DNA from 3 places in the Telluria sp. PB2R4 genome. Region 2 is predicted to be linked to each of the others. Evidence: predicted binding sites of a transcription regulator. Region 2 holds the regulator's gene; each other region holds the start of a gene.
What was found. Region 2 encodes sigma-54, which starts transcription at its own class of promoters, with help from an activator protein. Its sites were predicted from a motif close to TGGCANGNAANCTGCTTT; they were not measured.

Region 1 (9,530 bases), on a different contig from region 2:
TCTCGCCGCCCGGCAGTGTGCCGAAAGGCGCTTGCGTGATACCGGTGCGCACGTTGTTGTCATCCTTGTCTGTCGAATGCGCCGATCCTAACATGGGCCGAACACTGCCGCGCGCAACGCAGCCTGCCTGGATGCCCCCGTGCTTTCGTTACCTAATTACAACAGTCGTCTAAGTAGAACCACTTAGTTTGCGGTGGATCGTGCAGCTTTTTGGCTACGCACACATGCTTCAACAAAACCGAATAAGCAAAGAGCAAGTGAATCGTGGCATCATTTCAACTGCACTGCTAAGCTGAGCTTTTTGCAACTGTACGTTTCTGTCAATTTGAATACGACAACAAGAACGGCGTTCGGAACCCCCAATTCATCCACACTGGAGATATCAATGAAAAAGAAGAGTCTGGCCATCGCCCTGTTATCCCTCCTGCCGCTGGCAGCCGCCCAAGCGCAGACCAGCGTCCAGATCTACGGGGTTGCCGATGCCTCGATCGGCATTGAAGACACCGACGCACCGGGCGAGGACAGCCGCACCGTGATCAGCTCGGGCACCCAGTCCACCAGCCGCATCGGCTTCCGTGGCACCGAAGACCTGGGCAATGGCCTGAAAGCGCTCTTCAACATCGAAGCCGGCGTCGCCCTCGACACCGGCGCCCAGGATGCCGCCGGCACCTTCCAGCGCCGCGCCGTCGTCGGCCTGCAGGGTTCCTTCGGTACCGTGACCGTCGGCCGCGAATACGGCCCGATCGCTGCGGTGGCCCAGTCGGCCGACCCGCTCGGCCACGGCTTCTACGGTTCGACCCTGACCAGCTTCGGCACCAACCGCCTGACCCGCCGCCTGTCGAACTCGGTGAACTACAAGAGCAACGACCTGAGCGGCTTCACCGTCCTCGGCGCCTACAGCGCCGGCGAACGCCAGACCGACAACCCGTCGGGCGACCTGGCCGGCGTCGCGGTCGAATACAAGAATGGACCGCTGTACCTGGGCGCGGGCTACCAGCAGACCGAGGCCCTGGCCACCGGCGACAACAAGGAATACGCGTTCGGCGCCGGCTACAACTTCGGCGCCTTCGACCTGCGCGCGGCCTACCTGGAAGCCGACCCGACCGGCGCGAACAACGAGTACAAGTTCATCACGCTGGGCGGCGTGTTCACTTCCGGTCCGAACAAGTTCTACCTGTCGGGCCACCAGCAGAAACTGGAAACCGGCGCCAAGGGCAACGGCTTCTCGCTGGCCTACAGCTACACCCTGTCGAAGCGCACCAACCTGTACAGCTCGTACGGCCGCGTGCGCAACAACAGCCGTGGCGCGTTCGGCATGGGCTCCGCGGGCGGCACCTTCGCCCCGCCGGCCACCGCGCTCGGCGCCGATCCGTCGGTGTTCAACGTGGGTGTGCGTCACTCGTTCTAATCCAAGAACGGCGCTTCAAGGTAAAACGGCAAGCCACCGAGGCTTGCCGTTTTTTTTGGATCATGCAGCCAGTGCCTTCAGCGCCCGCTGCGGCACGCGCACCGGCTGCTCGGCGGCCGGTGCGCCGGCGCCGATGCGGAAGGCCGCCATTGCCGCGTCGAGGCTGGCCGCCTGCTCCTTCATCGCCTCGGCCGCGGCCGTCGCTTCTTCCACCAGCGCGGCGTTCTGCTGCGTCACATGGTCCATCTCCAGCACGGCCTGGTTGATCTGCTCGATACCGGCGGTCTGCTCCTGGCTGGCCGAGGTGATCTCGCCCATGATGTCGGTCACGCGGCGCACGCTGTCGACGATCTCCTGCATCGTGGCGCCGGCTTCGGCCACCAGCTTGCTGCCGCTCGCGACCTTGTCCGACGAGTCGTTGATCAGTCCCTTGATTTCCTTGGCCGCCGCTGCCGAACGCTGCGCCAGGTTGCGCACCTCGGTCGCCACGACGGCAAAGCCGCGTCCCTGCTCGCCGGCGCGCGCCGCCTCGACCGCCGCGTTCAGCGCCAGGATGTTGGTCTGGAAGGCAATGCCGTCGATGACGCCGATGATGTCGTTGATCTTGCCGGCCGAGGCATCGATGTCGGTCATGGTGCCGACCACCTGCTTGATGACCGCACCGCCACGCTGCGCCACCTGCGAAGCCGCATCGGCCAGCACGTTGGCCTGGCGCGCATTGTCGGCGTTCTGCTTGACGGTCGAGGTCAGTTCTTCCATCGACGACGCGGTCTCTTCGAGCGAGGAGGCCTGCTGTTCGGTGCGGCTCGACAGGTCCTGGCTGCCGGCCGCCACTTCCGATGCGGCCACGGTGATGGCGCCGGTGCCGCTGCGCACGGTGCCGACGGTGCGCGCCAGGTTCTCGTTCATGGTCTTGAGCGCCTGCAGCAGCTGGCCGGCCTCGTCACGCGTGGTGACGTCGATGCGGCTGGTCAGGTCGCCGGCGGCGACGGTGTTCGCCACTTCCAGCGCGCGCTGCACCGGGCGGGTGATCGAACGCGTGATCCACCATGCCACGGCCGCCGCCAGCAGCACGGCCAGCGTGCCGGTCGCCCACATCAGGCGGGTGGTGTTTTCATAGGTGCGGTGCGCCTCCTCGGCCTTCGCCATGGCGATCTTCTTCTGCAGCGCGCTCTGCTCGTTGATGTCCTTCTTCATGTCCACCAGCAGCGGGCGCAAATTCTCGGCCAGGTATTGGCGCGCCTCTTCGTCCAGTCCCTCGTTGACGAGCTTGAGCAGCTGGTCCTGGCCCTGCACGTAGCGGCCGGTGTGCTGCTTCATCCGTTCCAGCAGCTGGCGGCCCTTCGGGCTTTCCAGGGTCTTGTCCAGCTCGACCAGTATCCGGTCGATGTCCTTGCGCGCGGCGACGATCGCTTCGAACTGCCTCGCGCGGTCGCTGCGTTCCTCGAACAGCATGGTGTTGCGCAGTGCAATCGCGATGCTGTCGATGGCGCCGAGCATGCTACCCGTCAGCTCGATCTTCGGCATGCGGCTGTTGACGATTTCATCGGTACCGGCATTGATCCGGCCCAGCATCACGGTGCTCATCGCAATCATGCCGACCAGCATGGCGCAGATGAGGCCGAAGCCGAGGCCGAGGCGTTTTCCAATATTCAGATTGGCGAGGTTCATGGTGGATTCTCCAAATGCCAGGCGTCCTGCGTGGCCGGTGCTGTATGTTTATGCGGCTTTCTGCACGCTGCTGATCAGGCCGAGCTGCTCGGAGCTCATCAGCCTGTCGATGTCGAGCAGGATCAGCATCCGCTCGCCGACCGTGCCCAGGCCGGTGATGTAGTCGCCGTCCGTGGCCGCGCCCATCTCGGGCGCCGGGCGCACCTGCTCATCGAGCAGGGTGACCACGTCCGAGACGCTGTCCACCACCATGCCGATCACATGGTTCTTGATGTTCAGGACGATGACGACGGTGAACTGGTCGTAGCTCGGCTCGCCTAGCTTGAACAGGATGCGCATGTCGACGATCGGTACGATCGCGCCGCGCAGGTTCATGATCCCTTTGATGCAGGCCGGTGCGCTCGGCAACAGGGTCGGCTCTTCATAGCCGCGGATTTCCTGCACCTTCAGGATGCTGATTGCGTACTCTTCCCTGGCGAGGCGGAAGGAAAGGACTTCGTTGTCCTGGTTCGTCTTGTTAGTGTCCATATCGTGTCTTTCTATGTTTTGCCGCAAATATTATTTCCGCAACGCAAATACATTACGTCCAATCGGGTGCGGACTCGATGGAAAAAAGGCAAAACGGGGAGTTTTTTTTCCAAAATGGTGCGCAATATGGCGGGCGTGCAACGCTGTTGACTCGCTGTTGCAGAGGTGCTTGTCGTATAGAACACATATCGCACGATCGTTCGCCTCTGATAGCGGGCTGGCACGTATCGTGCATTGACAATGGGCATGCGCGACCTCGCCCTTTCACCGTCAACCCAGCATCCCGACTGGCATGCCAGCCTGCGGCTGCGCTTTGCCCACGACCAGCATGGCACCCGCCTGGCGGAACGCCGGCATGCAGGACCGCTGCGCGTGCAGAAGGCGCTGTACCCGGAAGGCGCGCAGGTCTGCCATGCGGTGATCGTGCATCCGCCCGGCGGCGTGGCAGGCGGCGACGTGCTCGACATCGGGGTCGAGGCCGGCCCGAACGCACGCACCCTGCTCACCTCTCCCGGCGCCGCCAAGTGGTACCGCGCGGGTGGCCGCGGCGCGCGCCAGACGGTGGCGTTGAGCGCGGGGCGCGATGCCTCGCTCGAATGGCTGCCGCAAGAGACCATCCTGTTCGACGGCGCCGATGTCACCCTGGAGCACGAGGTCGAACTGGCGCCCGGCGCCGCCTACATCGGCAGCGAGATCCTGTGCTTCGGCCGTGCGGCGGCTGGCGAGCGCTTTACCCATGGCGCCCTGCGCCAGCGCACCCGCATCCGCCAGGCCGGCCGCCTGGTATGGCACGAGCAGGGACGGCTCGGCGGCGGCGGTCCCGGCATGGCCAGCCCGCTCGGGCTCGGCGGGCGCCACGTGTGCGCCACCCTGCTCGGGGTCGGGCCTCCGGCGCCCGCGAACCTGCTGGCCAGCCTGCGCAGCGCCGACGCCGCACTCGGGGTCACCCAGCTCAAGAGCGTGTTCGTGGCGCGCTACCTGTGCGACGACAGCGAGGCCGCGCGCCATGCGCTCATCCGCGTCTGGCAGGCGCTGCGTCCGCACCTGCTCGGGCTCGAGGCGCGCACGCCACGGATCTGGACTACCTGAGCCGGCACACCTGAAAGAAACCCATGGACCTGAGCCCGCGCGACAAGGACAAGCTGCTGATCTTCACCGCCGCCCTGCTGGCCGAGCGCCGGCGCGCACGCGGCCTCAGGCTGAACGTGCCGGAAGCGATCGCCCTGATCAGCGCCGCCATCATGGAAGGTGCGCGCGACGGCCGCAGCGTGGCCGAGCTGATGTCCGAGGGCGCCATGCTGCTCGGCCGCGCCGACGTGATGGACGGCGTGCCCGAGATGATTCCCGACATCCAGGTCGAGGCCACCTTCCCCGACGGTACCAAGCTGGTGACCGTCCACCACCCCATTCCGTGAGCCATTCCATGAGAGATTCCATGAGCGAGGAGGCAGGCATGATCATCCGCAGACTCGACGCGCGCGCCATCGAGGGCGTGCGCACCCAGCTCGCCACCTTGCTGCTGGACGCGGTGGCGGATGGCCATTCGCTCGGCTTCCTGGCCGGCCTCGACGACATCCAGCTCGAGAACTACTGGAACGGCGTGGGAGCGGACGTCGCACGCGGCACCCGCGTGCTGCTGGCGGCCGAGCGCAAGGGCCTGCTGGTCGGCAGCGTGCAGCTCGACCTGTGCCAGAAGCCGAACGGCAGCAACCGCGCCGAACTGCAGAAGATGCTGGTGCACTGCACGATGCGCCGGCGCGGCATCGGCACCGCCCTGCTGCAGGCGGCCGAGATCGAGGCGTTGTCGCTGCGCCGCGGCCTGCTGTTCCTCGACACCGAGGCCGGCTCCGGCGCCGAGCACCTGTACACGAAAGCCGGCTACACCCGGGTGGGCGAACTGCCCGAATACTGCTGCAGCCCGAACGGCCACTGGCGCGCCACCGCGATCTACTACAAGACCCTGTTCTCGCGGGTGCGGCCATGATCCCGGGCGAGTATCTATTGGACGATGGCGACATCGCGCTCAACGCCGGCCGCCCCGGCACCGTGCTGACGGTGGCCAACGGCGGCGACCGGCCGGTGCAGGTCGGCTCGCACTTCCACTTCGCCGAAGCGAATGCCGCACTGCAGTTCGACCGCGGCGCCGCACTCGGCATGCGCCTGGATATCGCCGCAGGCACCGCGGTGCGCTTCGAGCCGGGCCAGCGCCGCACCGTCGCGCTGGTGGCCCTGGGCGGCGCGCGTGTGGTCCACGGTTTCAACGGCATGGTCGGCGGACCGCTCGAGGGACCCTAGCATGGCGACCATCTCGCGGCGCGCCTACGCCGACATGTATGGCCCCACCACGGGTGACCGGATCCGCCTGGCCGATACCGGCCTGGTCATCGAGATCGAGATGGATCACGCCATCTACGGCGAGGAAGTGAAGTTCGGCGGCGGCAAGGTGATCCGCGACGGCATGGGCCAGTCGCAGCGCGTCCACGCGCAGGTCGCGGACACCGTCATCACCAACGCCGTCATCGTCGACCACTGGGGCATCGTCAAGGCCGACGTCGGCATCAAGGACGGACGCATCCTTGCCATCGGCAAGGCCGGCAACCCGGACATCCAGCCCGGCGTGACCATTCCGATCGGCGCAGCCACCGAGATCATCGCCGGCGAAGGCATGATCGTCACGGCGGGCGGGGTCGATACCCATATCCACTTCATCTGCCCGCAGCAGATCGAGGAAGCCCTCATGAGCGGCATCACCACCATGCTGGGCGGCGGGACCGGCCCGGCGGTGGGCACGGCCGCCACTACCTGCACCCCGGGGCCGTGGCACATCCACGCAATGCTGCAGGCGGCGGATGCCTTCCCGATGAACCTGGGCTTCTTCGGCAAGGGCAACGCCAGCCAGCCCCTGCCGCTGGAGGAACAGGTCGAAGCCGGCGCGATCGGCCTCAAGCTGCACGAGGATTGGGGCAGCACCCCGGCCGCGATCGACAACTGCCTGGCGGTGGCCGAGCGCATGGACGTGCAGGTGGCGCTGCACTCGGACACGCTGAACGAGGCCGGCTTTTTGGAAAGCACCCTGGCCGCGTTCAAGGACCGCACCATCCACACCTTCCACACCGAAGGCGCCGGCGGCGGCCATGCGCCGGACATCATCGCCGCGGTCGGCCAGCCGAACGTGCTGCCCTCGTCCACCAACCCGACCCGCCCCTACACCGCCAACACCCTCGACGAACACCTCGACATGCTGATGGTGTGCCACCACCTGGATCCGGCCATTGCCGAGGACATCGCCTTTGCCGAGTCGCGCATCCGGCGCGAGACCATCGCCGCCGAGGACATCCTGCACGACCTGGGCGCGATCTCGATGATGTCCTCCGACTCGCAGGCCATGGGCAGGGTCGGCGAAACCATCCTGCGCACCTGGCAGACCGCGCACAAGATGAAGGCGCAGCGCGGTCCGCTCGCGCCGGACAGCGGGCGCAACGACAACTTCCGGATCAAGCGCTACATCGCCAAGTACACCATCAACCCGGCCATCGCCCACGGCATCGCGCACGAAGTCGGCTCGCTGGAAGTGGGCAAGCTGGCCGACATCGTACTGTGGCGCCCCGCCTTCTTCGGCGTCAAGCCCTCGATGATCCTGAAGGGCGGCATGATCGCCGCCAGCCTGATGGGCGACGCCAACGCCTCGATCCCGACGCCGCAGCCGGTGCATTACCGCCCGATGTTCGGGTCGTTCGGGGGCGCGCTGCGCAAGTCCCTGACTTTTGTTTCGCAGGCGGCTTTCGACGCCGGGGTCCCGGGCCGGCTGGGCTTGAGCAAGACCATCGCGGTGGCGCGCGGCATGCGCGGACTGCGCAAGGCCGACATGGTGCACAACGGCGCCACACCGCGCATGGAAGTCGATCCCGAAACCTATGAGGTGCGCGCCGACGGCCAGTTGCTGGTGTGCGAGCCGGCCACGTTGCTGCCGCTGGCGCAGCGCTACTTCCTCTTCTGAGGTGCAAACATGCTGACCCTGAATACCCGCATCGACACCGCATCCCAGGTGCACGACACCCTGGTGTTGCCCTGGGAGCTGCGCGAGCGCTGCCGCATGCGCGCCACCCTCGCGTCCGGCGAGGAGGTGGCGCTGTTCCTGCCGCGCGGCGCCGCGCTGCGCCACGGCGATCTGCTGCGCGGCGACGACGGCCGCGTGGTGCGCGTCGTCGCCGCGCCCGAGCCGACCTATGCGGTGCGCTGCCGCGACCCGCTGGTGCTGGCGCGCTGCGCCTATCACCTGGGCAACCGCCACACCCAGCTGCAGGTATGCGCCTGGGGCCTGCGCATGCGCGCCGACCCGGTGCTGCGCGACATGGTGCTGGGCCTGGGCGCGGCGGTAGAAGAAGAATTGGCCTCGTTCGAGCCGGAAGCCGGGGCTTATTCCAGCGCGGGCCATGGCCACGGTCACGGCGGGCAGACCCCGCTGGCCCCGTTGCCGCTGCGCCAGAAGATCCACCGCCCGATGGACGTGGACGGCGCATGAGCACCAGGATGAACGCCACCGCCCTGCTCCACCTGCTGCAGTTCGCCAGCCCGGCGCTGCCGGTGGGCGGCTACAGCTATTCCCAGGGCCTGGAAGCGGCCCTCGAAGACAAGCTCGTGGTCGACGCCGCCGGCGCCCAGGCCTGGATCACGCGCCACCTGCACGAAGTCGTCGCCCAGTGGGACGCGCCGCTGTTCTGGCGCCTGCTGGGCGCCTGCGCGGTGCGCGACGACGCCGCCTTCGCATTCTGGAGCGAGTGCTACCTGGCCTCGCGCGACACGGCCGAGTTCCGCGCCGAGACCGTGCAGATGGGTTATTCGCTGGCGCGCCTGCTGGCCGAACTGGGCGTGGGCGACACGCCGGCCGCCCTGCCCGGCGGCGAGATACCGCTGCCGGCGGCCTTTGCCTGCGCGGTCGATGCGCTCGGCGTCCCGCACGAGGAAGCCCTGCTGGCCATGCTGTTTTCCTGGGCCGAGAACCAGGTGCTGGTCTGCGTGAAATCGGTGCCGCTCGGGCAGGTGGCGGGCCAGCGCCTGCTCCTGGGCCTGCGCCCGGAAATCGAACGCGCCGCCCTGCATGCGCGCGGCGTGGGCGACGAGGCGCTGTCGAACTGGTCGCCCGGCCTGTCGATGCTGTCGATGCGGCACGAGGTGCAGCACGGACGCCTGTACCGTTCCTGAGGATGACGATGACAACTTCAACTCCCCTGCGGGTCGGCATCGGCGGCCCGGTCGGCTCCGGCAAGACCGCCCTGTGCGAGCGCCTGTGCATGGCCATGCGCGAGCATTACGACATGGCGGTCATCACCAACGACATCTACACGCGCGAGGACATGGAGATTTTGCTGCGCGCGAACGCCCTTCCGCCCGAGCGCCTGATGGGCGTGGAGACCGGCGGCTGCCCGCATACCGCGATCCGCGAGGATGCCTCGATCAACCTGGAAGCGATCGCCCGCCTGCAGGCGGATTTTCCGGCACTGGAGCTGGTGCTGGTCGAATCGGGCGGCGACAACCTGGCCGCGACATTCAGCCCCGAGCTGTCGGACCTGACGCTGTACGTGATCGACGTGGCCGGGGGCGAGAAAATCCCGCGCAAGGGCGGGCCGGGCATCACCCGCTCGGACCTCCTGATCATCAACAAGACCGACCTCGCACCCCACGTCGGGGCCGACCTGGGCGTGATGGCGCTGGACGCGCGCCGCCAGCGCGGGGACCGGCCTTTCGTGTTCACCAACCTGCGCAGCGGCGAGGGCGTGCGCGACGTCGTCGCCTTCATCCGCGAGCAGGGCCTGCTCGACCACCGTCACGGAGAACCATCATGAAACGCCTCGGCTCACTCGCCAACCTGTTCGCCTTTCTGCTCGTCAGCGTGCCCGCCTTCGCCCATCCGGGACACGGCGCG
Region 2 (9,530 bases):
AACGAGACCCTGCGTTCCCGCATGGCGTACCTGCTCGAGCAGGCCGAGCGCAACCACTCGATTATGACCCGGCACCAGGCCTTCGACCTGCAGATCGTGGGCGCCGGCTCGTTCCAGCAGCTGGTGTCGACCATCTTCGGCACGCTCCCGATCACTTCCGAACTCGACACCGTGACCCTGGCGCTGGTGGACCCGGAAGCCGACATCTACACCGTCATGCACAAGCTGGGCGTGGATTACGAACAGCTGCCCAACCTGCTGTTCTGCGAGCAGGCCGAGGAACTCGGGTTCAAACCGGCCGAGGGGCGCCGTCCGCGTCCGGTGCTGGGGCCGTATGCGCCTTCGCGCCATGGCGCGATGTTCCCGCAGCCGCCGAAAAACCTGCAGAGCGTGGCGCTGGTGCCGTTGCTGCGCAATACCCGCCTGATCGGCAGCCTGAACCTGGGCAGCTCGGACCCGAACCGCTTCACCGCGGCGCTCGGCACCGACTTCATCGAGCACATGGGATCGATCGTCGCGATCTGCCTCGAGAACGTCATCAGCAACGAGATGCTCAAGTACATCGGGCTGACCGATTCGCTCACCGGCGTCTACAACCGGCGCTACATCGACCGCCGCCTGGTGGAAGAGATCGCGCGGGCGCGCCGCCAGGCCTACCGCATCTCGTGCATGTACATCGACATCGACCATTTCAAGCAGGTCAACGACAGCGTCGGCCACCAGGGCGGCGACGAGGTGCTGCGCGAGGTGGCCCAGCGCATCAAGGCCGAATTGCGCATCTCGGATGCGCTGGCGCGCTTCGGCGGCGAGGAATTCGTGGTGCTGCTGATCGACGCGGACCTGGAAAGCGCCAGCATGGTGGCGCAGCGCATCCGCGCCAGCGTGGCCTTGAATCCGGTAGACCTGAACAGCGGCGAGCAGGTGCCGGTGACGGTGTCGATCGGGGTGGCGACGCTCGACGATTTCGAGCGGGACCATGCGATCGAGGGCGTGGCGCAGGATCTGGTGGCGCAGGCGGATACGGCGCTGTATCAGGCCAAGGCCAATGGGCGCAATCGGGTCGTTTCACTTTCGTAAGGTGGGCGGGTCTTCCGCCCACGCGTTCAAATCACGGATGAACTGACGCGTTGCGATTGTATCGATGCTGGTTGAACGCGTGGGCAGGAAACCTGCCCACCCTACGGTCGTCGCGAATATTCAATGCGTAACGACGCGATATCGCGGAAACAATCACAGCAGCCGGCTCTCGGCCCGGCTCACGGCTTCACCCTCACCCCGCAGCACCAGCACATCCCCCGCCAGCAGCATCGTCTCCGGATCGAAATCCAGGCTCTGCCCGTTGCGCCGCAGGGTGGTCACCTCGGCGCCCACTTCTTCCAGCGCCAGCTCCCTGACATGCTTGCCGATCCCGACGGCGCCGCCGTGCAGCGTCACCGAATGCAGGCGCACGTAGGTGTGTTCCAGGTCGTCCGAGACGTCGCTGGCGCCGTGGAAGTAGCCGCGCAGCGAGGCGTAGCGCTCGTCGCGCGCCGCCTGCACGCGGTGCACCACGCGGCGCAGCGGCACGCCCATCGTCACCAGTGCGTGCGACGCCAGCATCAGTGAACTCTCCAGCGCCTCCGGGACGACTTCGGTGGCGCCGGCGCGCTTGAGCACATCGAGGTCGCTGTCGTCGTGGCTGCGCACGATGACCGCCAGGTTCGGCGCCAGCTCGTGCACCAGGTGCAGCACCTTCAGCGCCAGCCGGGTGTCGGCGAAGGTGATCACCAGGGCGCTGGCGCGGTTGATGCCGGCCGCGATCAGGCTTTCGCGGCGCGCCGCGTCGCCGTAGGACACGCTGGCGCCGGCCGATTGCGCCTCTTGCACCCGCTCCGGGTCCAGGTCGAGCGCGTACCAGGGCAGCTTTTCCTCGGACAGCAGGGTGGCCAGGCTCTGGCCGCTGCGCCCGAAGCCGGCGATGATCACGTGCTTCTGGGTCTTCATGGTGCGGCTGGCGATCTGGGTCAGCTGCAGCGACTGCATCATCCATTCGTTCGACGAGACTTTCATGACAACCCGGTCCATGTTGTCGATGACGAAAGGCGCAATCAGCATCGACAGCACCATCGAGGCCAGCACCAGCTGCAAGAGGAAAGGGTCGACCAGCTTCGAGCCCATGGCGAGGTTCAGCAGCACGAAGCCGAATTCGCCGGCCTGCGCCAGCGCCAGGCCGGTACGCATGGCTACGCCGTCGCTGGAACCGAAGGCCTTGGCCAGCACGGCGATGATCGCGAACTTGAGCAGCACCGGAAAGATCACCAGCGCCAGCACCAGCCACCAGTGCTGCAGCACCAGCTGCAGGTTGAGCAGCATGCCCACCGTGATGAAGAACAGCCCGAGCAGCACGTCGCGGAAGGGCTTGATGTCTTCTTCCACCTGGTGCTTGTACTGGGTTTCCGAGATCAGCATGCCGGCCACGAAGGCCCCCAGCGCCAGCGACAGGCCGGCCTGCTCGGTGATCCAGGCCAGGCCGAGCGTCACCAGCAGCAGGTTGAGCATGAACAGCTCCTGCGAACGGCGCTTGGCGACGATGGTGAACCAGTTGCGCATCAGCTTCTGGCCGAACTTCAGGAGCAGGGCCAGCACGAAGGCCGCCTTCAGCGCCGCCCAGCCGAGCGTGATCGCCAGCTCTTCGGCCGGACGCGCCAGCGAAGGGATCAGGATCAGGAGCGGCACCACGGCCAGGTCCTGGAACAGCAGGATGCCGATGATGCGGCGCCCATGCTCGCTCTCCAGCTCCAGGCGCTCGGTCAGCATCTTGACTACGATGGCCGTCGAGGACATCGCCAGCGCCCCGCCCAGGGCAAAGGCGGCCTGCCAGCTGAGCTGCAGCGAGGGTGCCCACCAGGAAATGAACAGGCCGAACGCCATCGCCGTCACGATCGTCAATACGACCTGTGCCAGGCCCAGGCCGAACACGATGCGGCGCATCGATTTGAGCTGGGCCAAGGAGAATTCGAGCCCGATGGAAAACATCAGGAACACGATACCGAACTCGGCCAACGTATGGGTGGCGGGACTGTCGTCTGCCAGGGCCAGCGCATGGGGGCCGATCAGTACGCCGACGGCCAGGTAGCCGAGCATCGGCGGCAGGTGAAGCATCCGGAAGGCGACCACACCGAGCACGGCGGAGCCCAGCAGGAGCAGGGTCAGTTCAAGTCCGGAATGCATCGTCCCGAGGTGCGTTGTTATTGTTTGTTACGTCTGGCAAGTTTTTTGCTTACCCAATTCGTTTATACTGCTGGCATGAGTGTAACCCATGAAAAAATAATGCTGAAAAGTTTTGATGCCGACCAGGCCCGCCGTGTCCTGGAGCTCGGCCGCGAGACCCTGGCCATCGAAGCCGACGCGATCCGCGCGCTGCACGCGCGCCTCGGCGACGACGACAGTTTCGTGCGCGCCGTCCAGATGCTGGTCGGGTGCACCGGCCGCGTGGTGGTGTCCGGCATGGGCAAGTCCGGCCACATCGGCCGCAAGATTGCCGCCACCCTGGCGTCCACCGGCACCCCGGCCATGTTCGTGCACCCGGGCGAAGCCGCCCACGGCGACCTCGGCATGGTGACCACGCACGACGTGTTCATCGCCATTTCGAATTCCGGCGAATCGTCCGAACTGCTGGAAATTTTGCCGGCCATCAAGCGCATGGGTTCCCCCGTCATCTCGATGACCGGCAAGCCGCATTCGCGCCTGGCCAAGCTGTCCGAGATCCACCTCGACATCTCGGTGGCCAAGGAAGCCTGCACCCTCAACCTGGCGCCGACCACCAGCACCACCGTCACCCTGGCGATGGGCGACGCGCTGGCCGTGGCGCTGCTCGATGTGCGCGGCTTCCGCGAGGAAGATTTCGCCATGTCGCATCCGGGCGGGGCGCTGGGCCGCCGCCTGCTGACCCATGTGCACGACGTGATGCGCAGCGGCGACGCGGTGCCGAGCGTGACGCCCGACACCCCGCTGACCCGCGCACTGCTCGAGATCAGCCAGAAGGGCATGGGCATGACGGCCGTCGTCGACGACGAGCGCCGCCCGGTCGGCGTGTTCACCGACGGCGACCTGCGCCGCCTGATCGAGCGCGTGCAGGACTTTTCGAACATCGTCATCAGCGACGTGATGCACGCCAATCCGCGCCGCGTCCATCCGGAACAGCTGGCGGTCGATGCCGTCGCCGTCATGGAAGAATTCCGCATCAACCAGATGCTGGTCGTCGACCTTGAGGATCGCCTGGTCGGCGCGCTCCACATCCACGACCTGACCCGCGCCAAGGTGATCTGATGACGCCAACGGAATACATGCAGCGCGCCGCGCGCGTAAGAGTCATGATCTTCGACGTCGACGGCGTGCTCACCGACGGCAGCCTCACCTACGGCCCGGACGGCGAGGTCACCAAGACCTTCAACGTGCTCGACGGCCTCGGCATCCAGTTGCTGAACAAGACCGGCGTGCGCACGGCCATCATCAGCGCGCGCAAGTCGCCGATCGTGGTCAAGCGCGCCGCCGACCTGGGCATCCCCCACGTCTACCAGGGCATCCACGACAAGCGGGTCGGCTTCGCAGAGCTGCTCGAAGCAACCGGCGTGACGCCGGACCAATGCGGGTACATCGGCGACGACGTGATCGACCTGCCGCTGTTCACCCGCGTCGGTTTTGCCGTCGCCGTGCCGTCGGGCCACCCGGAAGTGCAGCACCGCGCGCACTACGTAACGAAGAACGCGGGTGGCCGCGGCGCCGTGCGCGAGGTCTGCGACCTCGTCATGCGCGCGCAGGGCACCTACGAACAGGCGCTCGCGCCTTATTTCGCATGAGCCTTCGCGCCTGATCGAGCATGGTCACCTATAAACGCACCGCCCACCGCTGGAAGCTCCTGACGATCATGATGATCGCGGCCTTCTGCGCATTCGGCAGCTTCTGGGTGGTGCAGCTGATGGAAAGCGAAGACGACAGCGCGCGACTCGGCGGGCCGCAGGACGAACCCGACTACATCGTCGAGAATTTCTCGTTCGTGCGCATGACCGAAGCGGGCAAGCCGAGCTACGTGGTGTCGGGCAAGCGCCTGGCGCATACGCCGCTGGGCGACGTGTCCCATGTCGAACAGCCGGTGATGGAGAGCATGACGCCCGGCCGTCCGCGTATGACCATCGTCGCAAAACGCGCCCAGATCTACCACGAGGAACACCGCGTCGAACTGCTCGGCAACGTCGACATCCAGCGTCCGGCCACGCCGACCAGCGAAGCGCTGCGCATGCAGACCCAGGCGCTCACCGTGCTGCCCGACGAAGAAATCCTCAAGACCGACAAGGCGATCGAGATGCGGCTCGGTTCCGCGACCGTGACCGGCACCGGCATGGTCGCCAACAACGCGACCCAGAAGCTGCATCTCGCCAGCCGCGGCCAGATCGTTTATCCGCCACGCCAGCGTCCCCAATAAGCGGCAGCAACAAGCCAACCCAGGACAAGCAACATGAAAAAAATTATCGCAGCCGTATTCCTCAGCCTGGCCGCCTTCGGCGCCTCGGCGGAGCGTGCCGATTCGCTCAAGCAGGCCGTGGTCCAATTCGACTCGCTCGACGTGGACGAGGTCACCCAGACCCGCGTCCTGACCGGCAACGTCGTGCTCACGCGCGGCACGCTGGTGCTGAAATCCGACCGCGCCCTGTTGAAGGAAACGCCGGAAGGCTTCATGAGCGTGACCCTCACCGCCAACAACGGCAAGACCGCCACCTTCCGCCAGAAGCGCGACGGCGGTCCCGACCTGTGGGTCGAGGGCCAGGCCCAGCGCATCGAGTATGACGAGCGCGCCGAGCTGGTGAAGCTGTTCACCGCCGCCGAGGTGCGCGAGCTGGAGGGCGGGCGCATGACCAACGAGATCAAGGGCCCGTTCATCTCCTACGACAACCGGCGCGAAGTCGCGCAGGTGCGCAACGACGCCAGCGGCGCCAGCAAGGTGGGCGGCGGCCGCGGCACCCTGATCATCGCGCCGCGCCGGACCACGGCGCCAGCAGAGGGCGCCAAGCAATGACGGCAGCCATGAACGGCGCCTTCGCCACCGCGCGCGAAGGCTGCAGCACCCTGATCGTCAAGGGCCTGCAGAAGAGCTACGGCAAGCGCCTGGTGGTGCGCGACGTGTCGCTGCAGGTGGAATGCGGCGAAGTGGTCGGCCTGCTCGGCCCCAACGGCGCCGGCAAGACCACCTCGTTCTACATGATCGTCGGCCTGGTGCCCTCGGACGCCGGCACCATCGACATCAACGGCACCGACATTTCAAGCCTGCCGATCCACCGCCGCGCGGTACTGGGCCTCTCGTACCTGCCTCAGGAAGCCTCGGTGTTCCGCAAGCTGACGGTGGAAGAGAACATCCGCGCCGTGCTCGAGCTGCAGCGGGTGGACGGCAAGGCGCTCACCAAGGACCAGATCAACGAACGCCTCGACACCCTGCTGGCGGAACTGCAGATCGAGAAGCTGCGCGAGAACCCGGCGCTGTCGCTGTCGGGCGGCGAACGGCGCCGCGTCGAGATCGCGCGCGCGCTCGCGACCAACCCGCGCTTCGTGCTGCTGGACGAACCGTTCGCGGGCGTCGATCCGATCGCCGTCATCGAGATCCAGCGCATCGTGCGCTTCCTGAAGGAGCGCAACATCGGGGTCCTGATCACCGACCACAACGTGCGCGAGACGCTCGGGATCTGCGACCGCGCCTACATCATCAACCAGGGCGCGGTGCTGGCCTCGGGACGGCCCGACGACATCATCGCCAACGAATCCGTGCGGCGCGTCTACCTCGGCGAACACTTCAGGATGTAATGAAACAGTCACTGCAGCTCCGCACCTCGCAGCACCTGGCGCTCACGCCGCAGCTGCAGCAGTCGATCCGCCTGCTGCAGCTGTCCACGCTCGAACTGCACCAGGAGATCGAGCAGATCCTGCACGACAACCCGCTGCTCGAACGTCTCGACGATCCGCTCGACCGCTCGGTGCGGCTGCTGGCCGACGGCGCCATCAATGCGGCGCCGCCGAATGGCGACGCGCCGGCCGCGGCGCCGGCACCGGAGGGCGCGGACGGCCCCAAGGCGGAGGCGGAGGGCGGGGATGACGGCGGCGACCACGGCGAACGTGGCGAGGGCGATACCGACTGGGGCGGCGAAGGCGGCGGCGCGCGCAGCGGCGACGACGAGGACGGACGCCCGCAGCTCGAAGCCGACAGCGTCACGCTGCGCGAGCACCTGGCCGAGCAGATCCGCCTGACCGGCTGCAGCGTGCGCGACCGCGTGCTGGCCGAGCTGGTGATCGATGCGCTCGACGACAACGGCTACCTCGAAGAGCCGCTCGACGACATCCATGCGCGGCTGCCGGAAGAACTCGAGATCGAGATGGACGAACTGCGCTGCGCGCTGGCGCTGGTGCAGAGCCTGGACCCGGTGGGCGTGGGTGCGCGCAGCGCGGCCGAATGCCTGGCGCTGCAGATCCGCCGCATGCCGGGCGTGCCGATGGTGACGCGGCGCCTGGCCCTGAAGATCGTCGAAGGCTACCTGGCCTGGTTCGCCCAGCGCGAATACACCAAGCTGAAGAAGGCGCTCGACTGCGACGACGAAGACCTGCGCGAAGTGCAGGCCGTGGTCCGCCAGTGCAATCCGCATCCCGGCGCGGCCTTCGGCTCGGGCGTGTCCGACTACGTGGTGCCGGACGTGATCGTCCGGCGCGCCAAGAGCGGCTGGGCCGTCACCCTGAACCCGGACGTGATGCCGAAACTGCGTGTGAACTCGCTGTACGCCAACCTGCTCAAGCAGGGCAAGAGCGAAAGCCAGATGGGCGCGCAGCTGCAGGAAGCCAAGTGGCTCATCAAGAACATGCGCCAGCGTTTCGATACGATCCTGCGTGTTGCCGAGGCAATTGTGGAGCGCCAGCGCAACTTTTTCAGCCACGGCGCGGTTGCCATGCGCCCTCTTGTCTTACGCGAGATAGCTGATACACTAGGCCTACACGAGAGCACAATCTCGCGTGTAACCACTCAGAAATACATGCTGACCCCGCACGGCATGTTTGAGCTGAAATACTTCTTCGGAAGTCACGTCGCCACCGAAGCGGGGGGAGAAGCCTCCTCGACGGCGATCCGCGCACTCATTGCGCAATTGACAGGAGCAGAAGACCCTAGGAACCCTCTATCCGACAGCAAGATCGCGGAGATGCTCGGGGAACAAGGTATGGTCATTGCGCGCCGCACGGTTGCAAAATACCGCGAAGCGCTCAAGATTCCGCCCGTCAGCCTCCGCAAATCCCTGTAAAGCCACTGCCCACTCTCACCTTGTGGCGCGGGCAGGGCACCTTCCCTAAGGAGTGTGTATGAACCTCACAATCAGCGGCCACCATCTCGAAGTTACCCCCGCCATCCGTGAATACGTTCAGAATAAGCTCGAGCGCATCACCCGTCATTTCGACCACGTCATCGATACCCACGTGTTCCTTGCGATCGACAACCTCACCGAAAAAGAAAAAAGACAGAAAGCGGAGATCAACCTACAGGTATCCGGCAAGATTCTGCACGTGGCCAGTGCCGCGCAGGATCTGTATGCGGCGATTGATACCCTGATGGACAGGCTGGACAGACAGGTTCTAAAGCACAAATCCATGCTACAAGACCATAACCACGTGGCGCACAAGCGCCTTCCGGACATCGGAGAAGCCGCTGCCGCGTAACGACGGGTAGCCGCACATCAAGCAAGGGCGTCTGAGGGGACGCCCTTTTTGCTTTTGTACACGCTTGTTACTTTTCCCGGCTTCCGTATTTGTACAAATGTTCTGTAGAATGCATGTCTTTTCGATCATAGAAGACCGTCATGACCGATACCGTCCTGACCCGCGTTGCCAATCGCACCGGCGTCATCACGCTCGACCGGCCGAAAGCCCTGAATTCTCTCTCGCTCGACATGGTGCGCGCGCTCACCGCGACCCTGTTGCAGTGGAAGGATGACGCGGGCATCGACGCGGTGGTCATCACCAGCAGCAGCGAGAAGGCCCTGTGCGCGGGCGGCGACATCCGCTTTTTCCACGAGGTAGGCCAGGCCAGCCCGATGGGCGGCAGCGCGCTGCTGGAAGACTTCTTCACCGAAGAATACGCACTGAACCACCTGATCCACTTTTATCCGAAGCCCTACATCGCGGTGATGGACGGCGTGGTGATGGGCGGCGGCATGGGTATCGCCCAGGGCGGCCCTGGCTGCGGCCTGCGCATCGTCACCGAACGCACGAAAATGGCGATGCCCGAGGTGAACATTGGCTTGTTCCCGGACGTCGGCGGCAGCCACTTCCTGTCGCACGCGCCGGGCCAGCTGGGACAATACCTGGGCCTGACCGGCCTGACGATCGGCGCGACCGATGCGCTCTACGTGGGGCTGGCCGACGTGTTCGTGCCGGGCGACCAGCTGGGCGGATTGATGGCGCTGGTGGAATCGACGGCCGGCGCGCAGTTGCCGGCGGCGATACGGAACTACGCCGCGCAGTTTGCC
Region 3 (9,530 bases), on a different contig from region 2:
GGCATGGTGCACGGCTCGCTGGTCGCGCTGCCGCACCTGAGGCGCCAGGGCGGCGCCCTGATCAACCTCGGCAGCGAGGCATCCGAGGTGGCGATCCCGATGCAGGGGATGTATTCGGCCAGCAAGCATGCGGTGAAAGGCTTCACCGATGCGCTGCGCATCGAAGTTGAGCAGGTCGACGGCGATCCGGTGTCGATCACGCTGATCGAGCCAACCGCCGTCGACACGCCGCTGCCCCAGCATGCACGCAACTACATGGACCGGGAACCGAAGCTGCCTGCGCCCCAGGTCGATCCGCACGAGGTGGCAGCGGCCATCCTGCATGCCGCCGTGGTGCCAATGCGCACCATGCGGGTCGGCGTCATGGCCGAGCTCGACGTGCTGGTGGAGAAAATCGCGCCCGGCCTGGCCGATCGTTTGGCGGTGTTCCAGGTGCCGCGCCAGCAGCAGGACATCCCGCCGCGCAACCCCGACGGCGCGCTCTACGCATCGCGCGCCAACGGGCGTATTTACGGCCCCTCATGAGCTAACGGAATGGCGTAAATACCTGTTTATATTGACAGTTTCGGAACGCAAGGATTGCTTGACTGCCTTGCAAGCCCCGTCTATATTCTGTGGTTCTTCAGTTGGTTTCTAGGCGGAAACATGGAATGTCCACTCGACAGCAAGCCGCGGTGGGAGCGCCGGAAGGATGCCCGTCCCCAGGAGCTCCTTGCTGCCGCCATTGACCTGTTCGTCGAGCGCGGCTTCGCCGCTACCCGCCTGGAAGACGTGGCGCGCCGCGCCGGTGTCTCCAAGGGGACGCTTTACCTGTACTACACCAACAAGGAAGAACTGTTCAAGGCCGTGGTGCGCGAAAGCATCTTTCCCTTCCTCGGCAAGGCCGAGCTGTCGGTCGCCGAATTCGAGGGCCACAGCGCCGACCTGCTGCGCGACGTGGTCATGAACTGGTCGCGCCAGATCGGCCAGAGCAAGGCCTCCGGCCTGGGCAAGCTGATGCTCGCGGAAGCCGTGAATTTCCCGGAACTGGCGAAGTTTTACCGCGATGAAGTCATGCGCCGCACTGTGCAAATGATTTCGAGCATACTCGAGCGCGGCGTCAGCCGGGGCGACTTCCGCAATGTCGATATCCCGCGGATGACCCAGGTGCTGATCGCTCCCATGATGATGCTCAACGTGTGGCGGCACTCGGCCGTGGCGCCCTGCGACTGCAGCGAGCTCCAGCCCCAGGCCTTTCTCGAGAACCTGCTCGACCTCACCTTACACGGCCTGCTTCCTCGGGAGAGCGCCTGACAAAGCCCATCGCTGCGTTGCATCGTCTTGCCGTACTAGCGTACTGTCTTCGCCGATGCGCCTTGCCATGGGCTTCGTCAGACGCTCTCCAGCCTGAGTTGCCGTTTGCGCCATTGCACCCTTATTTTGGCGTTCAACCCCTCCAAACTGCAGACTGTCGCAATTTCCCCCGGACTCAGCCAGCCCATCGCTAAGATGTGCGTCCTGAGGCCGTTCAACGATAAAATATCGGATTATTTATTTTTCCACTGAGAACGCAGATGAATATCGAACAAGCCCGCTTCAACATGATCGAACAGCAGATCCGCCCATGGAACGTGCTCGACCAGGACGTTCTGGACCTGCTGCACATCGTCAAGCGCGAAGGGTTCGTGCCGTCCGCATACGAGAACCTGGCGTTCGCGGACGTCGAGATCCCGCTGCCGGGTGGCGAAGCGATGTTCAACCCGAAGGTCGAAGCGCGCATCGTGCAGGAACTGGCAGTCAAGAAGCATGAGAACGTCCTCGAAATCGGCACCGGTTCGGGCTACATGGCGGCACTGCTGGCGCACAAGGCGCGCCACGTGACCACCGTCGAGATCCGGCCGGAAGCCGCGAAGCTGGCGCAGGAAAACCTGGCCCGCGCCGGCGTCACCAACGTGACGGTCGAAGAGGGCAATGGCGCGAGCGGATGGGACAAGGGCGCGCCCTACGACGTGATCCTGGTGTCGGGCGGCCTGCCGGTGCTGCCGGACGCGCTGATCCAGCAGGTGAAGGTGGGCGGCCGCCTGGGCGTGATCCTGGGCGATGCGCCGGCGATGAGCTTCAACGTCATCACCCGTACCTCGGAAACCGGCTACGACACGGTCAAGATCTTCGAGACCAATGTCAAGCCGCTGACCGGTGCGCTGACGCCGTCGCGCTTCCAGTTCTGAGGCCGCGATGCAGCACATGACCGCACCCGAGCTGGCGGCCCGGCTTGCAGACCCGGCAGCCGAGCAGCCGCTGTTGCTGGACGTGCGCGAGAACTGGGAATTCGCCACCTGCCACATCGCAGGCTCGACCCAGATCCCGATGCACCTGGTGCCGATCCGCGCAGGCGAACTCCCGGATGACCGGGAAATCGTGTGCATCTGCCACCACGGGGCACGCAGCATGCAGGTGGCTGCCTTCCTCGAACGGAACGGGTTTGACAAGGTAATAAATTTGACGGGCGGGGTACACGCCTGGGCCGTACAGGTCGATCCTTCGATGCCGAAGTACTGACTTGCGAAGTAATACTCGTCCTTAACTTTTGATGACTCCTGTGGAGAATGTAATGCAGAAACCCCTGCGCAAATCCTTTCTAGCCATGCTGGTTGCCGGCGCGGTCTTTTCGCTGAACGCCGGCGCGGCCGACCTGCTCCAGGTGTACCAGCAGGCGCTCGCCAACGATGCGACTTACGCAAGTGCGCGCGCGTCGGCGGCTGCCGGCCGGGAGCGGATTCCGCAGGGGCGTGCAGGACTTCTCCCGGTGGTTGGCATCACCGGCAGCCATGTCAGGAACGAACGCGACGATTCGCCCTGGAACGAGGGAGCGGTCATCGGCACCGATCCTGCCACCGGCGCCCCGATTCGCGTGCTGGGAGGCGGCTCGACCCTGACCACGACCTCCTACACCATCGCCCTGACCCAGCCGCTGTTCCGCTGGGATCGCTGGGAAACCTACCAGCAGAGCAAGCTGCAGCAATCCGTCTCCGAGGCGCAGTTCGCCCAGGCCCAGCAAGACCTGATCACCCGCGTGGCGCAAGCCTACTTCGACGTGCTGGCGGCCCAGGACAAGCTGGAATCGACCCGCGCCCAGAAGACCGCGGTGACCGAGCAGCTGGCATCGGCCAAGCGCAACTTCGAGGTCGGCACCCAGACCATCACCGACACCCACGAAGCGCAGGCGGCCTATGACCTGGTGATCGCCCAGGAATTCGCGGCGGTGAACGACCTCGACAACAAGCGCAACACGCTGCAATCCATCATCGGCGCCGCGCCAAGCAGCCTGGCGCCGCTGAAACCCGGCATCACGCTGACGGCGCCGGCCCCGGCCAATCCCGATCCGTGGGTGTCGTCGGCCGAAGCCCAGAACTATGGCGTCACCGTGTCGCAACTGCAGGTGGAACTGGCCAGGCGCGAGATCTCGAAAACCCGCGCCGGCCATTATCCGACCCTCGACCTCGTGGCCAGCTCCCAGCGCACCGACATTCACGGCCGCCTGAACGGTTCCGGGCTCGGTACCAACAAGGGCATCGGCGTGCAGTTCACGGTGCCGATCTTCAACGGCTTCGGCGTCACCAGCCGCGTGCGCGAAACCATCGCGCTCGAAGACAAGGCGCGCAACGACCTCGAGGCGACCCGCCGCCAGGCCGCCTTGCAGGCGCGCCAGGCCTTCCTCGGCGTGAACAGCGGCATGGCCCAGGTCAAGGCGCTGGAAGCGGCGGAAGTGTCGAGCCAGTCGGCGCTGGAATCGAACAAGCTCGGTTACCAGGTGGGCGTGCGCATCAACATCGACGTGCTGAACGCGCAGCGCCAGCTGTACCAGACCCGCACCGACCTGTCGCGCGCCCGTTACGACACCATCCTGAACGGCCTGCGCCTGAAGGCGGCTGCCGGCTCGCTGAAAGAGGCGGATCTGGCGGCGGTGAACAACCTGCTGCAGCCGTAAGCAGCCCAAAGCCGCGCAGGCCCGGCCTGCGGCGTCGAAATGTGAAAAAGCCCGAACCTTGCTGGTTCGGGCTTTTTGCTTTTTATCACCCGCTAAGTCATTGATTTCAAGAATAAATAGTTGGCGCACGACAAGTCGCGCCCAGGCGGGTTTTTTTGCAAAACTGATAAACTGACAACGGTAAGCACTTCCCCTATGGCTGAGTCGGCAGAGTCCGCCTCCCTTGTTGCCGTCGGTGCGGGAGTCAGAAATTCTCATCATCCCCCTAAGGAAAAACAACATGCAAAAGAACATCGCGATTGTCGGCGCCGGTTTTTCCGGGGCCGTCATTGCCAACCAGCTCGCCAAGGCGGGCTACACCGTCGAGATCTTCGAATCGCGTCCGCACATCGCGGGTAACTGCCATTCGGAGCGTGACGCCGAAACCGGCGTCATGGTGCACGTCTACGGTCCGCACATCTTCCACACCGATATCGAGCGCGTCTGGGAATTCGTCAACGGCTACAGCCGCTTCATGCCCTATGTGAACCGCGTCAAGGCGATCACCAACAATAGCGTGTACACGCTGCCGATCAACCTGTTGACCATCAACCAGTTCTTCGGCAAGACCTTCCGCCCTGCCGAGGCCCAGGAATTCCTGGCGTCGCTGGGCGACAAGTCGATCGAGAACCCGGTGACGTTCGAGGACCAGGCGCTGCGCTTCGTCGGCAAGGAGCTGTATGAGGCCTTCTTCAAGACCTATACCGTCAAGCAGTGGGGCATGCAGCCGACCGAACTGCCGGCCAGCATCCTCAAGCGCCTGCCGGTGCGCTTCAACTACGACGACAACTACTTCGCCCACAAGTACCAGGGCATGCCGGAAAACGGCTACACCGAACTGGTCGAGAAGATCATGGACGTGCCGGGCATCACCCTGCACTTGAACACCAAATTCGATCCTGCCAACAAGGGCGATTACGCGCACGTGTTCTACAGCGGCCCGATCGACGCCTGGTTCAAGCATTCCGAAGGCCGCCTGCCGTACCGTACGCTCGACTTCGAAGTGTTCCGCGATACCGGCGACTACCAGGGCAATGCCGTCATCAACTATTGCGACAATGCCCAACCCTACACCCGCATCACCGAGCACAAGCACTTCTCGCCTTGGGAAAAGCACGAGAAGACCTTGATGTACAAGGAATTCAGCCGCCAGTGCGAAGAGAATGACATTCCCTACTACCCGATCCGCCAGGCGCGCGACAAGGAGCAGCTCGAGCGCTACGTGAACGTGGCGCGCGAAGAGCCGAACGTGACGTTTGTCGGCCGCCTCGGCACCTACCGCTACCTGGACATGGACGTGACCATCAACGAGGCGCTGGCCACGGCAGACAAGTTCCTCGAAAGCGCCAAGAGCAATGCGCGCATGCCGGCCTTCGTGATCGATCCGCTGGCGTAATCTGTATTCGATCGGCCAGGACCGAAAAAGAACGGCGCCCGATCGGGCGCCGTCGCTAATGCGTCAATGCGCGCTTATGCCTTGCGGCGGCGGCGCATGAGGCCCAGCGCGCCGAGGCCGAGCAGTGCCAGCGAACCAGGTTCTGGAACGTCGCTTCCGGGAGGCTGTGCGAGCACGCTGTAGCTCCAGGACTGGCCCAAGCCCGATGAGTTGAAGGTGAATGTGCCATTCAACACGCTGCCTTCTGCGATCTGGGTGCCGGTCAGTGCCACATTGCCGATGTGCTGGTAGCCGAGTACGCCCTCGCCGCGGTTGACATCGCGGGCTTCAAGATTGGTCCAGGTAGCGCCGGTGACGGTAATCTCGAAACCGGAAGGGAAGTAGTAGTCGGTATACGAGCTCCAGTTCCAGGTGCCGACGCCGCCACCGAGACTCGAGCCATTCCACAAGAAGTGCGAGCCGCCGCCGACGAGGGTGCCGCCGTCGCCGGCGAGTTCGCCATTGCCCGTCGAGGTGTGGAATCCGGTATTGGTTTTCTCGAAGCCGCTGTATTGCCAGGTATTGGTGGCCGCCGTATACGAAATCGTCGCGGCGGAAGCGCCCATCGTGGCGGCACCGAGTGCCAGGGCCAGCGCTGCATTCAACATCAATTTGTTCATCTTCAGGGTCCTTGTTGGCTTGATTATTATTTATTCAGCCAGGCCGAATTTGCCTGTGCCGAGCGTCTCGCTAGTCCGTACCAGAACTGAGCAAGGAGCATGCCAACAAAAAGAGTTCCTGCAACTTCAAGGACTTGCGATTAAGAAAAACAAATTGACTTGCGGAATGTAAATATTCTCGACAAGCCTTATGCGCTCAGCCCGGCGCCAGCCGCATTGTCCTTGCGCTCGATGAGTTCGACCTTGTAGCCATCCGGATCGGTGATGAAGGCGATCACGGTGGTGCCGCCCTTGACCGGGCCCGGCTCGCGCGTGATGTTGCCGCCTGCGGCGCGCACGCCCTCGCAGGTGGCGTGGATGTCGTCGGCCGAGATGGCGATGTGGCCGTAGGCCGTGCCCATGTCGTAGCTGTCGACGCCGTAGTTGTAGGTGAGCTCGAGTTCGGCGTGGTCCGGGTTGCTGCCGTAGCCGAGGAAGGCGAGCTTGTACTTGTACTCGGGGTTGTCGCTGGTGCGCAGCAGTTTCATGCCGAGCACGGTGGTGTAGAAGTCGATGGAGCGCTGCAGGTCGCCGACGCGGAGCATGGTGTGGAGGATGCGCATGGGGGTGTCTTTCAGGTGGAACGGAAAGCGGCCATTTTATGCGTTGGGCGCGGATCTTGCAGAGCAGGGTCTGCGCGGCTGTGCATGGGCTGGTTGAACGCGTGGGCGGCGCAAAAGGCGCTGGCGGCTCGCACTGCCGGGCGGAGCCGCCCACCCTACGGATAGCGGACGCTCACCGTTTCCGGTGACATCCATGCGCGCTTAGTTTTCCAGCCGGGAGCTCATCGTGATGGTGGCGTTGAGCAGCTTCGACACCGGGCAGTTTTCCTTGGCCGTGTTGGCTGCCTTGTCGAAGGCTTCCTGGCTGGCGCCCGGGATCTTCGCCACCAGGTCGAGGTGCACCGCGGTGATCGAGAAGCCGCCTTCGACCTTTTCCATCGACACGGTGGCGGTGGTGCGCAGCTCCTCCGCGGTCATGCCGGCCTGGCCGAGCTGGCCCGACAGCGCCATCGTGAAGCAGCCGGCGTGGGCGGCGCCGATCAGTTCCTCGGGGTTGGTGCCGGGACCGTCTTCGAAGCGGGTGTTGAAGCCGTACTGGGCTTCCTTGAGCACGCCGCTCGCGGTCGAGACCGCACCCTTGCCGTCCTTCAGGCCGCCGCTCCAGACGGCGCTGCCATTGCGTTTGATGGTCATCTTTTTCCTCTCAAAGGTTGTTCTTGTCGGATTTGTCGTTGGTGGTGTCGTGCCGGCGCATCGATTGATTCGCGTCCGGCTGCGGCTTGGCCTGGCCGGTCGCCCCTGCCGCCGGATCGATGGCGTTTTCGAGACCGTCCGGGTTGGTGCCGTAGCAATCGGTGTTCTGCAGGCCCTGCGCCATGTCCGAGGCGGCTTGCTTCATGACGCCGCGCGGCGCCTGGTCTTGCGCGTCAGGGGTCTCGTCGCGCTCGTGCGGCTGGCGCTTGACGCCATCGTTTTCGATCGGCGCCTTCGTGTTGACGAAGCGGTCTTTGGTTTCGGTAACCATGTTGATCCTCCTTGTATTCCAGTTAAACATCATCCTAGCCGGGGCCTGCTGAAGCAGTCGCGCAATTGGAACCGTGACAATGCGAGATGCTTTTTTGCAACCAACCCGATAACATGGCGGCTTCGACCACATCGCCGGACCCACCGTGACCACCGAAGCCCTCGCAAGCCACCAGCACTTCGATACGTGCAAGAACTGCGGCACCGCTACCCGCGGCAACTATTGCCACCAATGCGGCCAGGCGGCCCACGTGCACGTGCCCAGCGCGCGCGAATTCCTGCACGAGTTCCTCGGTCACTATGTCGCGCTGGAAGGCAAGCTGTGGAAGTCGCTGGCGCTGCTGCTGTTCAAGCCGGGCTTCCTCAGCCGCGAATACATCGAGGGCCGGCGCGTGCGCTACCTCGAGCCGCTGCGCCTGTACCTGAGCTTCAGCATCCTGTTCTTTGCACTGGTCAAGTTCAGCGGGGTCGAGCTGTTCGAACCGGATGCCGTCGCCGCGCCCCCGGCGCACAGCGCCCCGGCGCCCGAACGCAAGGGCAATACCGAGCTTGGCGTGGTCACGGCTGGGCAGAGCGAGACCTTCGACGAATTCAGGCTGCGCATGGTCAAATGGGCCGCCGCGCTCGATCCGGTATTCGGCAGCAAGCTCGACCGCTTCACCAGCCAGCCGGTCGCTGTGCAGCAGGACGCCATCAAGCGTGCCTTCTTCGGCTACGCGCCGTATGCGATCTTCGCGCTCATGCCGGTGTTCGCCGGCTACCTCAAGCTGCTTTACCTCGGTAGCGGACGCCGCTATGGCGAGCATTTCCTGTTCGCGCTGCACACCAACGCCTTCGCTTTCTTCATGCTCGGCGTGCTGGTCCTGCTGCCGAAGGACTGGGATTTCATCCGCTTCCTGCTGAACGTGTGGCTGGCCTTCTATCTGCCGACCGCCATGCGCCGGGTGTATGGCGGCGGACGCATGGCAACCGGGCTGCGCTGGCTGGTGCTGATGACACTCCATCTGCTGAGCATCGTCCTGGCGATCGTGCTGGCGGTGGGACAGGCCCTGTTAGCCTAAAACTTGCGGGCTGATGCTCGCCGCCCTTATACTGTTTATTTGTACAGTTATCGGCGCGCGCCCATGGGCCTCCGTATAGCAGCCGCAGGGATAATCGGTTAATCTCCCAAGTCCTAACCCAACCGCTCCAGACCATGTCAGTGTCGCCCGAAAAGCAACAAATCATCGCGCTCGTGGTGCGGCAGAACACCCCCGGCATCGAAGCGCCGGCCCGGCAGCTCACGGAGTTCCTGGCCGGGGAAGGCTACCGCGTGGTGTTCGAGACCGATACCGCAGCGCATTTTGCCACCCTCGGCATCGACGGCATCGACGCCATGAGCGTGGCCGAGATCGGCGAGCAGGCCAGCTACGCGGTGGTCATGGGCGGCGACGGCACCATGCTCGGCATCGCGCGCCAGCTCGCCCCATACGACATTCCGCTCATCGGCATCAACTCCGGCCGCCTGGGCTTCATCACCGACATTCCGCTCGAGCGCATGGTGCCGGCGCTGCACGAGATCCTGCAGGGCCAGGGCCAGATCGAGGAACGCACGCTGCTGGAAGCGCGCGTGGTGCGCGACGGCGACGAGATCTTCTGCGCGCTCGCCTTCAACGACGTGGTGGTGGCGCGCGGCACCGGCGCAGGCATGGTCGAGCTCAAACTCATCGTGGACGGCGAGTTCATGTACAACCAGCGCGCCGATGGCCTGATCGTCTCGACGCCCACCGGCTCGACCGCCTATGCCTTGTCGGCCGGCGGCCCGCTGCTGCATCCGCGCGTGCAGGGCATCATCCTGGTGCCGATCGCGCCGCATGCGCTGTCGAACCGGCCGATCGTGGTGCCCGAGTCGAGCGAGATCGTGG

Region 1: the regulator sigma-54 is predicted to act here: its motif matches at 3,826-3,843, upstream of AC56LU_RS23420 (urease accessory protein UreD).
Region 3: the regulator sigma-54 is predicted to act here: its motif matches at 6,149-6,166, upstream of AC56LU_RS04215 (PEP-CTERM sorting domain-containing protein).

What each region holds. Positions count from the first base shown of each region.
Region 1 covers NZ_JCASIC010000021.1:17,851-27,380, forward strand. The annotation lists gene AC56LU_RS23400 (aldose epimerase family protein) at 1-52, opposite strand, end outside; gene AC56LU_RS23405 (porin) at 386-1,408, shown strand; gene AC56LU_RS23410 (methyl-accepting chemotaxis protein) at 1,469-3,079, opposite strand; gene AC56LU_RS23415 (chemotaxis protein CheW) at 3,128-3,607, opposite strand; gene AC56LU_RS23420 (urease accessory protein UreD) at 3,854-4,696, shown strand; gene AC56LU_RS23425 (urease subunit gamma) at 4,720-5,022, shown strand; gene AC56LU_RS23430 (GNAT family N-acetyltransferase) at 5,061-5,591, shown strand; gene AC56LU_RS23435 (urease subunit beta) at 5,588-5,902, shown strand; gene ureC (urease subunit alpha) at 5,904-7,604, shown strand; gene ureE (urease accessory protein UreE) at 7,614-8,129, shown strand; gene AC56LU_RS23450 (urease accessory protein UreF) at 8,138-8,809, shown strand; gene ureG (urease accessory protein UreG) at 8,812-9,450, shown strand; gene AC56LU_RS23460 (hypothetical protein) at 9,447-9,530, shown strand, end outside.
Region 2 covers NZ_JCASIC010000003.1:18,133-27,662, reverse strand. The annotation lists gene AC56LU_RS06245 (GGDEF domain-containing protein) at 1-1,077, shown strand, start outside; gene AC56LU_RS06240 (monovalent cation:proton antiporter family protein) at 1,231-3,210, opposite strand; gene AC56LU_RS06235 (KpsF/GutQ family sugar-phosphate isomerase) at 3,286-4,308, shown strand; gene AC56LU_RS06230 (KdsC family phosphatase) at 4,308-4,838, shown strand; gene lptC (LPS export ABC transporter periplasmic protein LptC) at 4,859-5,461, shown strand; gene lptA (lipopolysaccharide transport periplasmic protein LptA) at 5,495-6,052, shown strand; gene lptB (LPS export ABC transporter ATP-binding protein) at 6,049-6,831, shown strand; gene AC56LU_RS06210 (RNA polymerase factor sigma-54) at 6,831-8,309, shown strand; gene hpf (ribosome hibernation-promoting factor, HPF/YfiA family) at 8,368-8,721, shown strand; gene AC56LU_RS06200 (enoyl-CoA hydratase/isomerase family protein) at 8,862-9,530, shown strand, end outside.
Region 3 covers NZ_JCASIC010000002.1:158,814-168,343, forward strand. The annotation lists gene AC56LU_RS04185 (SDR family oxidoreductase) at 1-525, shown strand, start outside; gene AC56LU_RS04190 (TetR/AcrR family transcriptional regulator) at 646-1,293, shown strand; gene AC56LU_RS04195 (protein-L-isoaspartate O-methyltransferase family protein) at 1,554-2,207, shown strand; gene AC56LU_RS04200 (rhodanese-like domain-containing protein) at 2,215-2,538, shown strand; gene AC56LU_RS04205 (TolC family outer membrane protein) at 2,591-3,967, shown strand; gene glf (UDP-galactopyranose mutase) at 4,248-5,402, shown strand; gene AC56LU_RS04215 (PEP-CTERM sorting domain-containing protein) at 5,477-6,061, opposite strand; gene gloA (lactoylglutathione lyase) at 6,250-6,663, opposite strand; gene AC56LU_RS04225 (OsmC family protein) at 6,865-7,296, opposite strand; gene AC56LU_RS04230 (hypothetical protein) at 7,307-7,627, opposite strand; gene AC56LU_RS04235 (DUF3667 domain-containing protein) at 7,773-8,687, shown strand; gene AC56LU_RS04240 (NAD kinase) at 8,822-9,530, shown strand, end outside.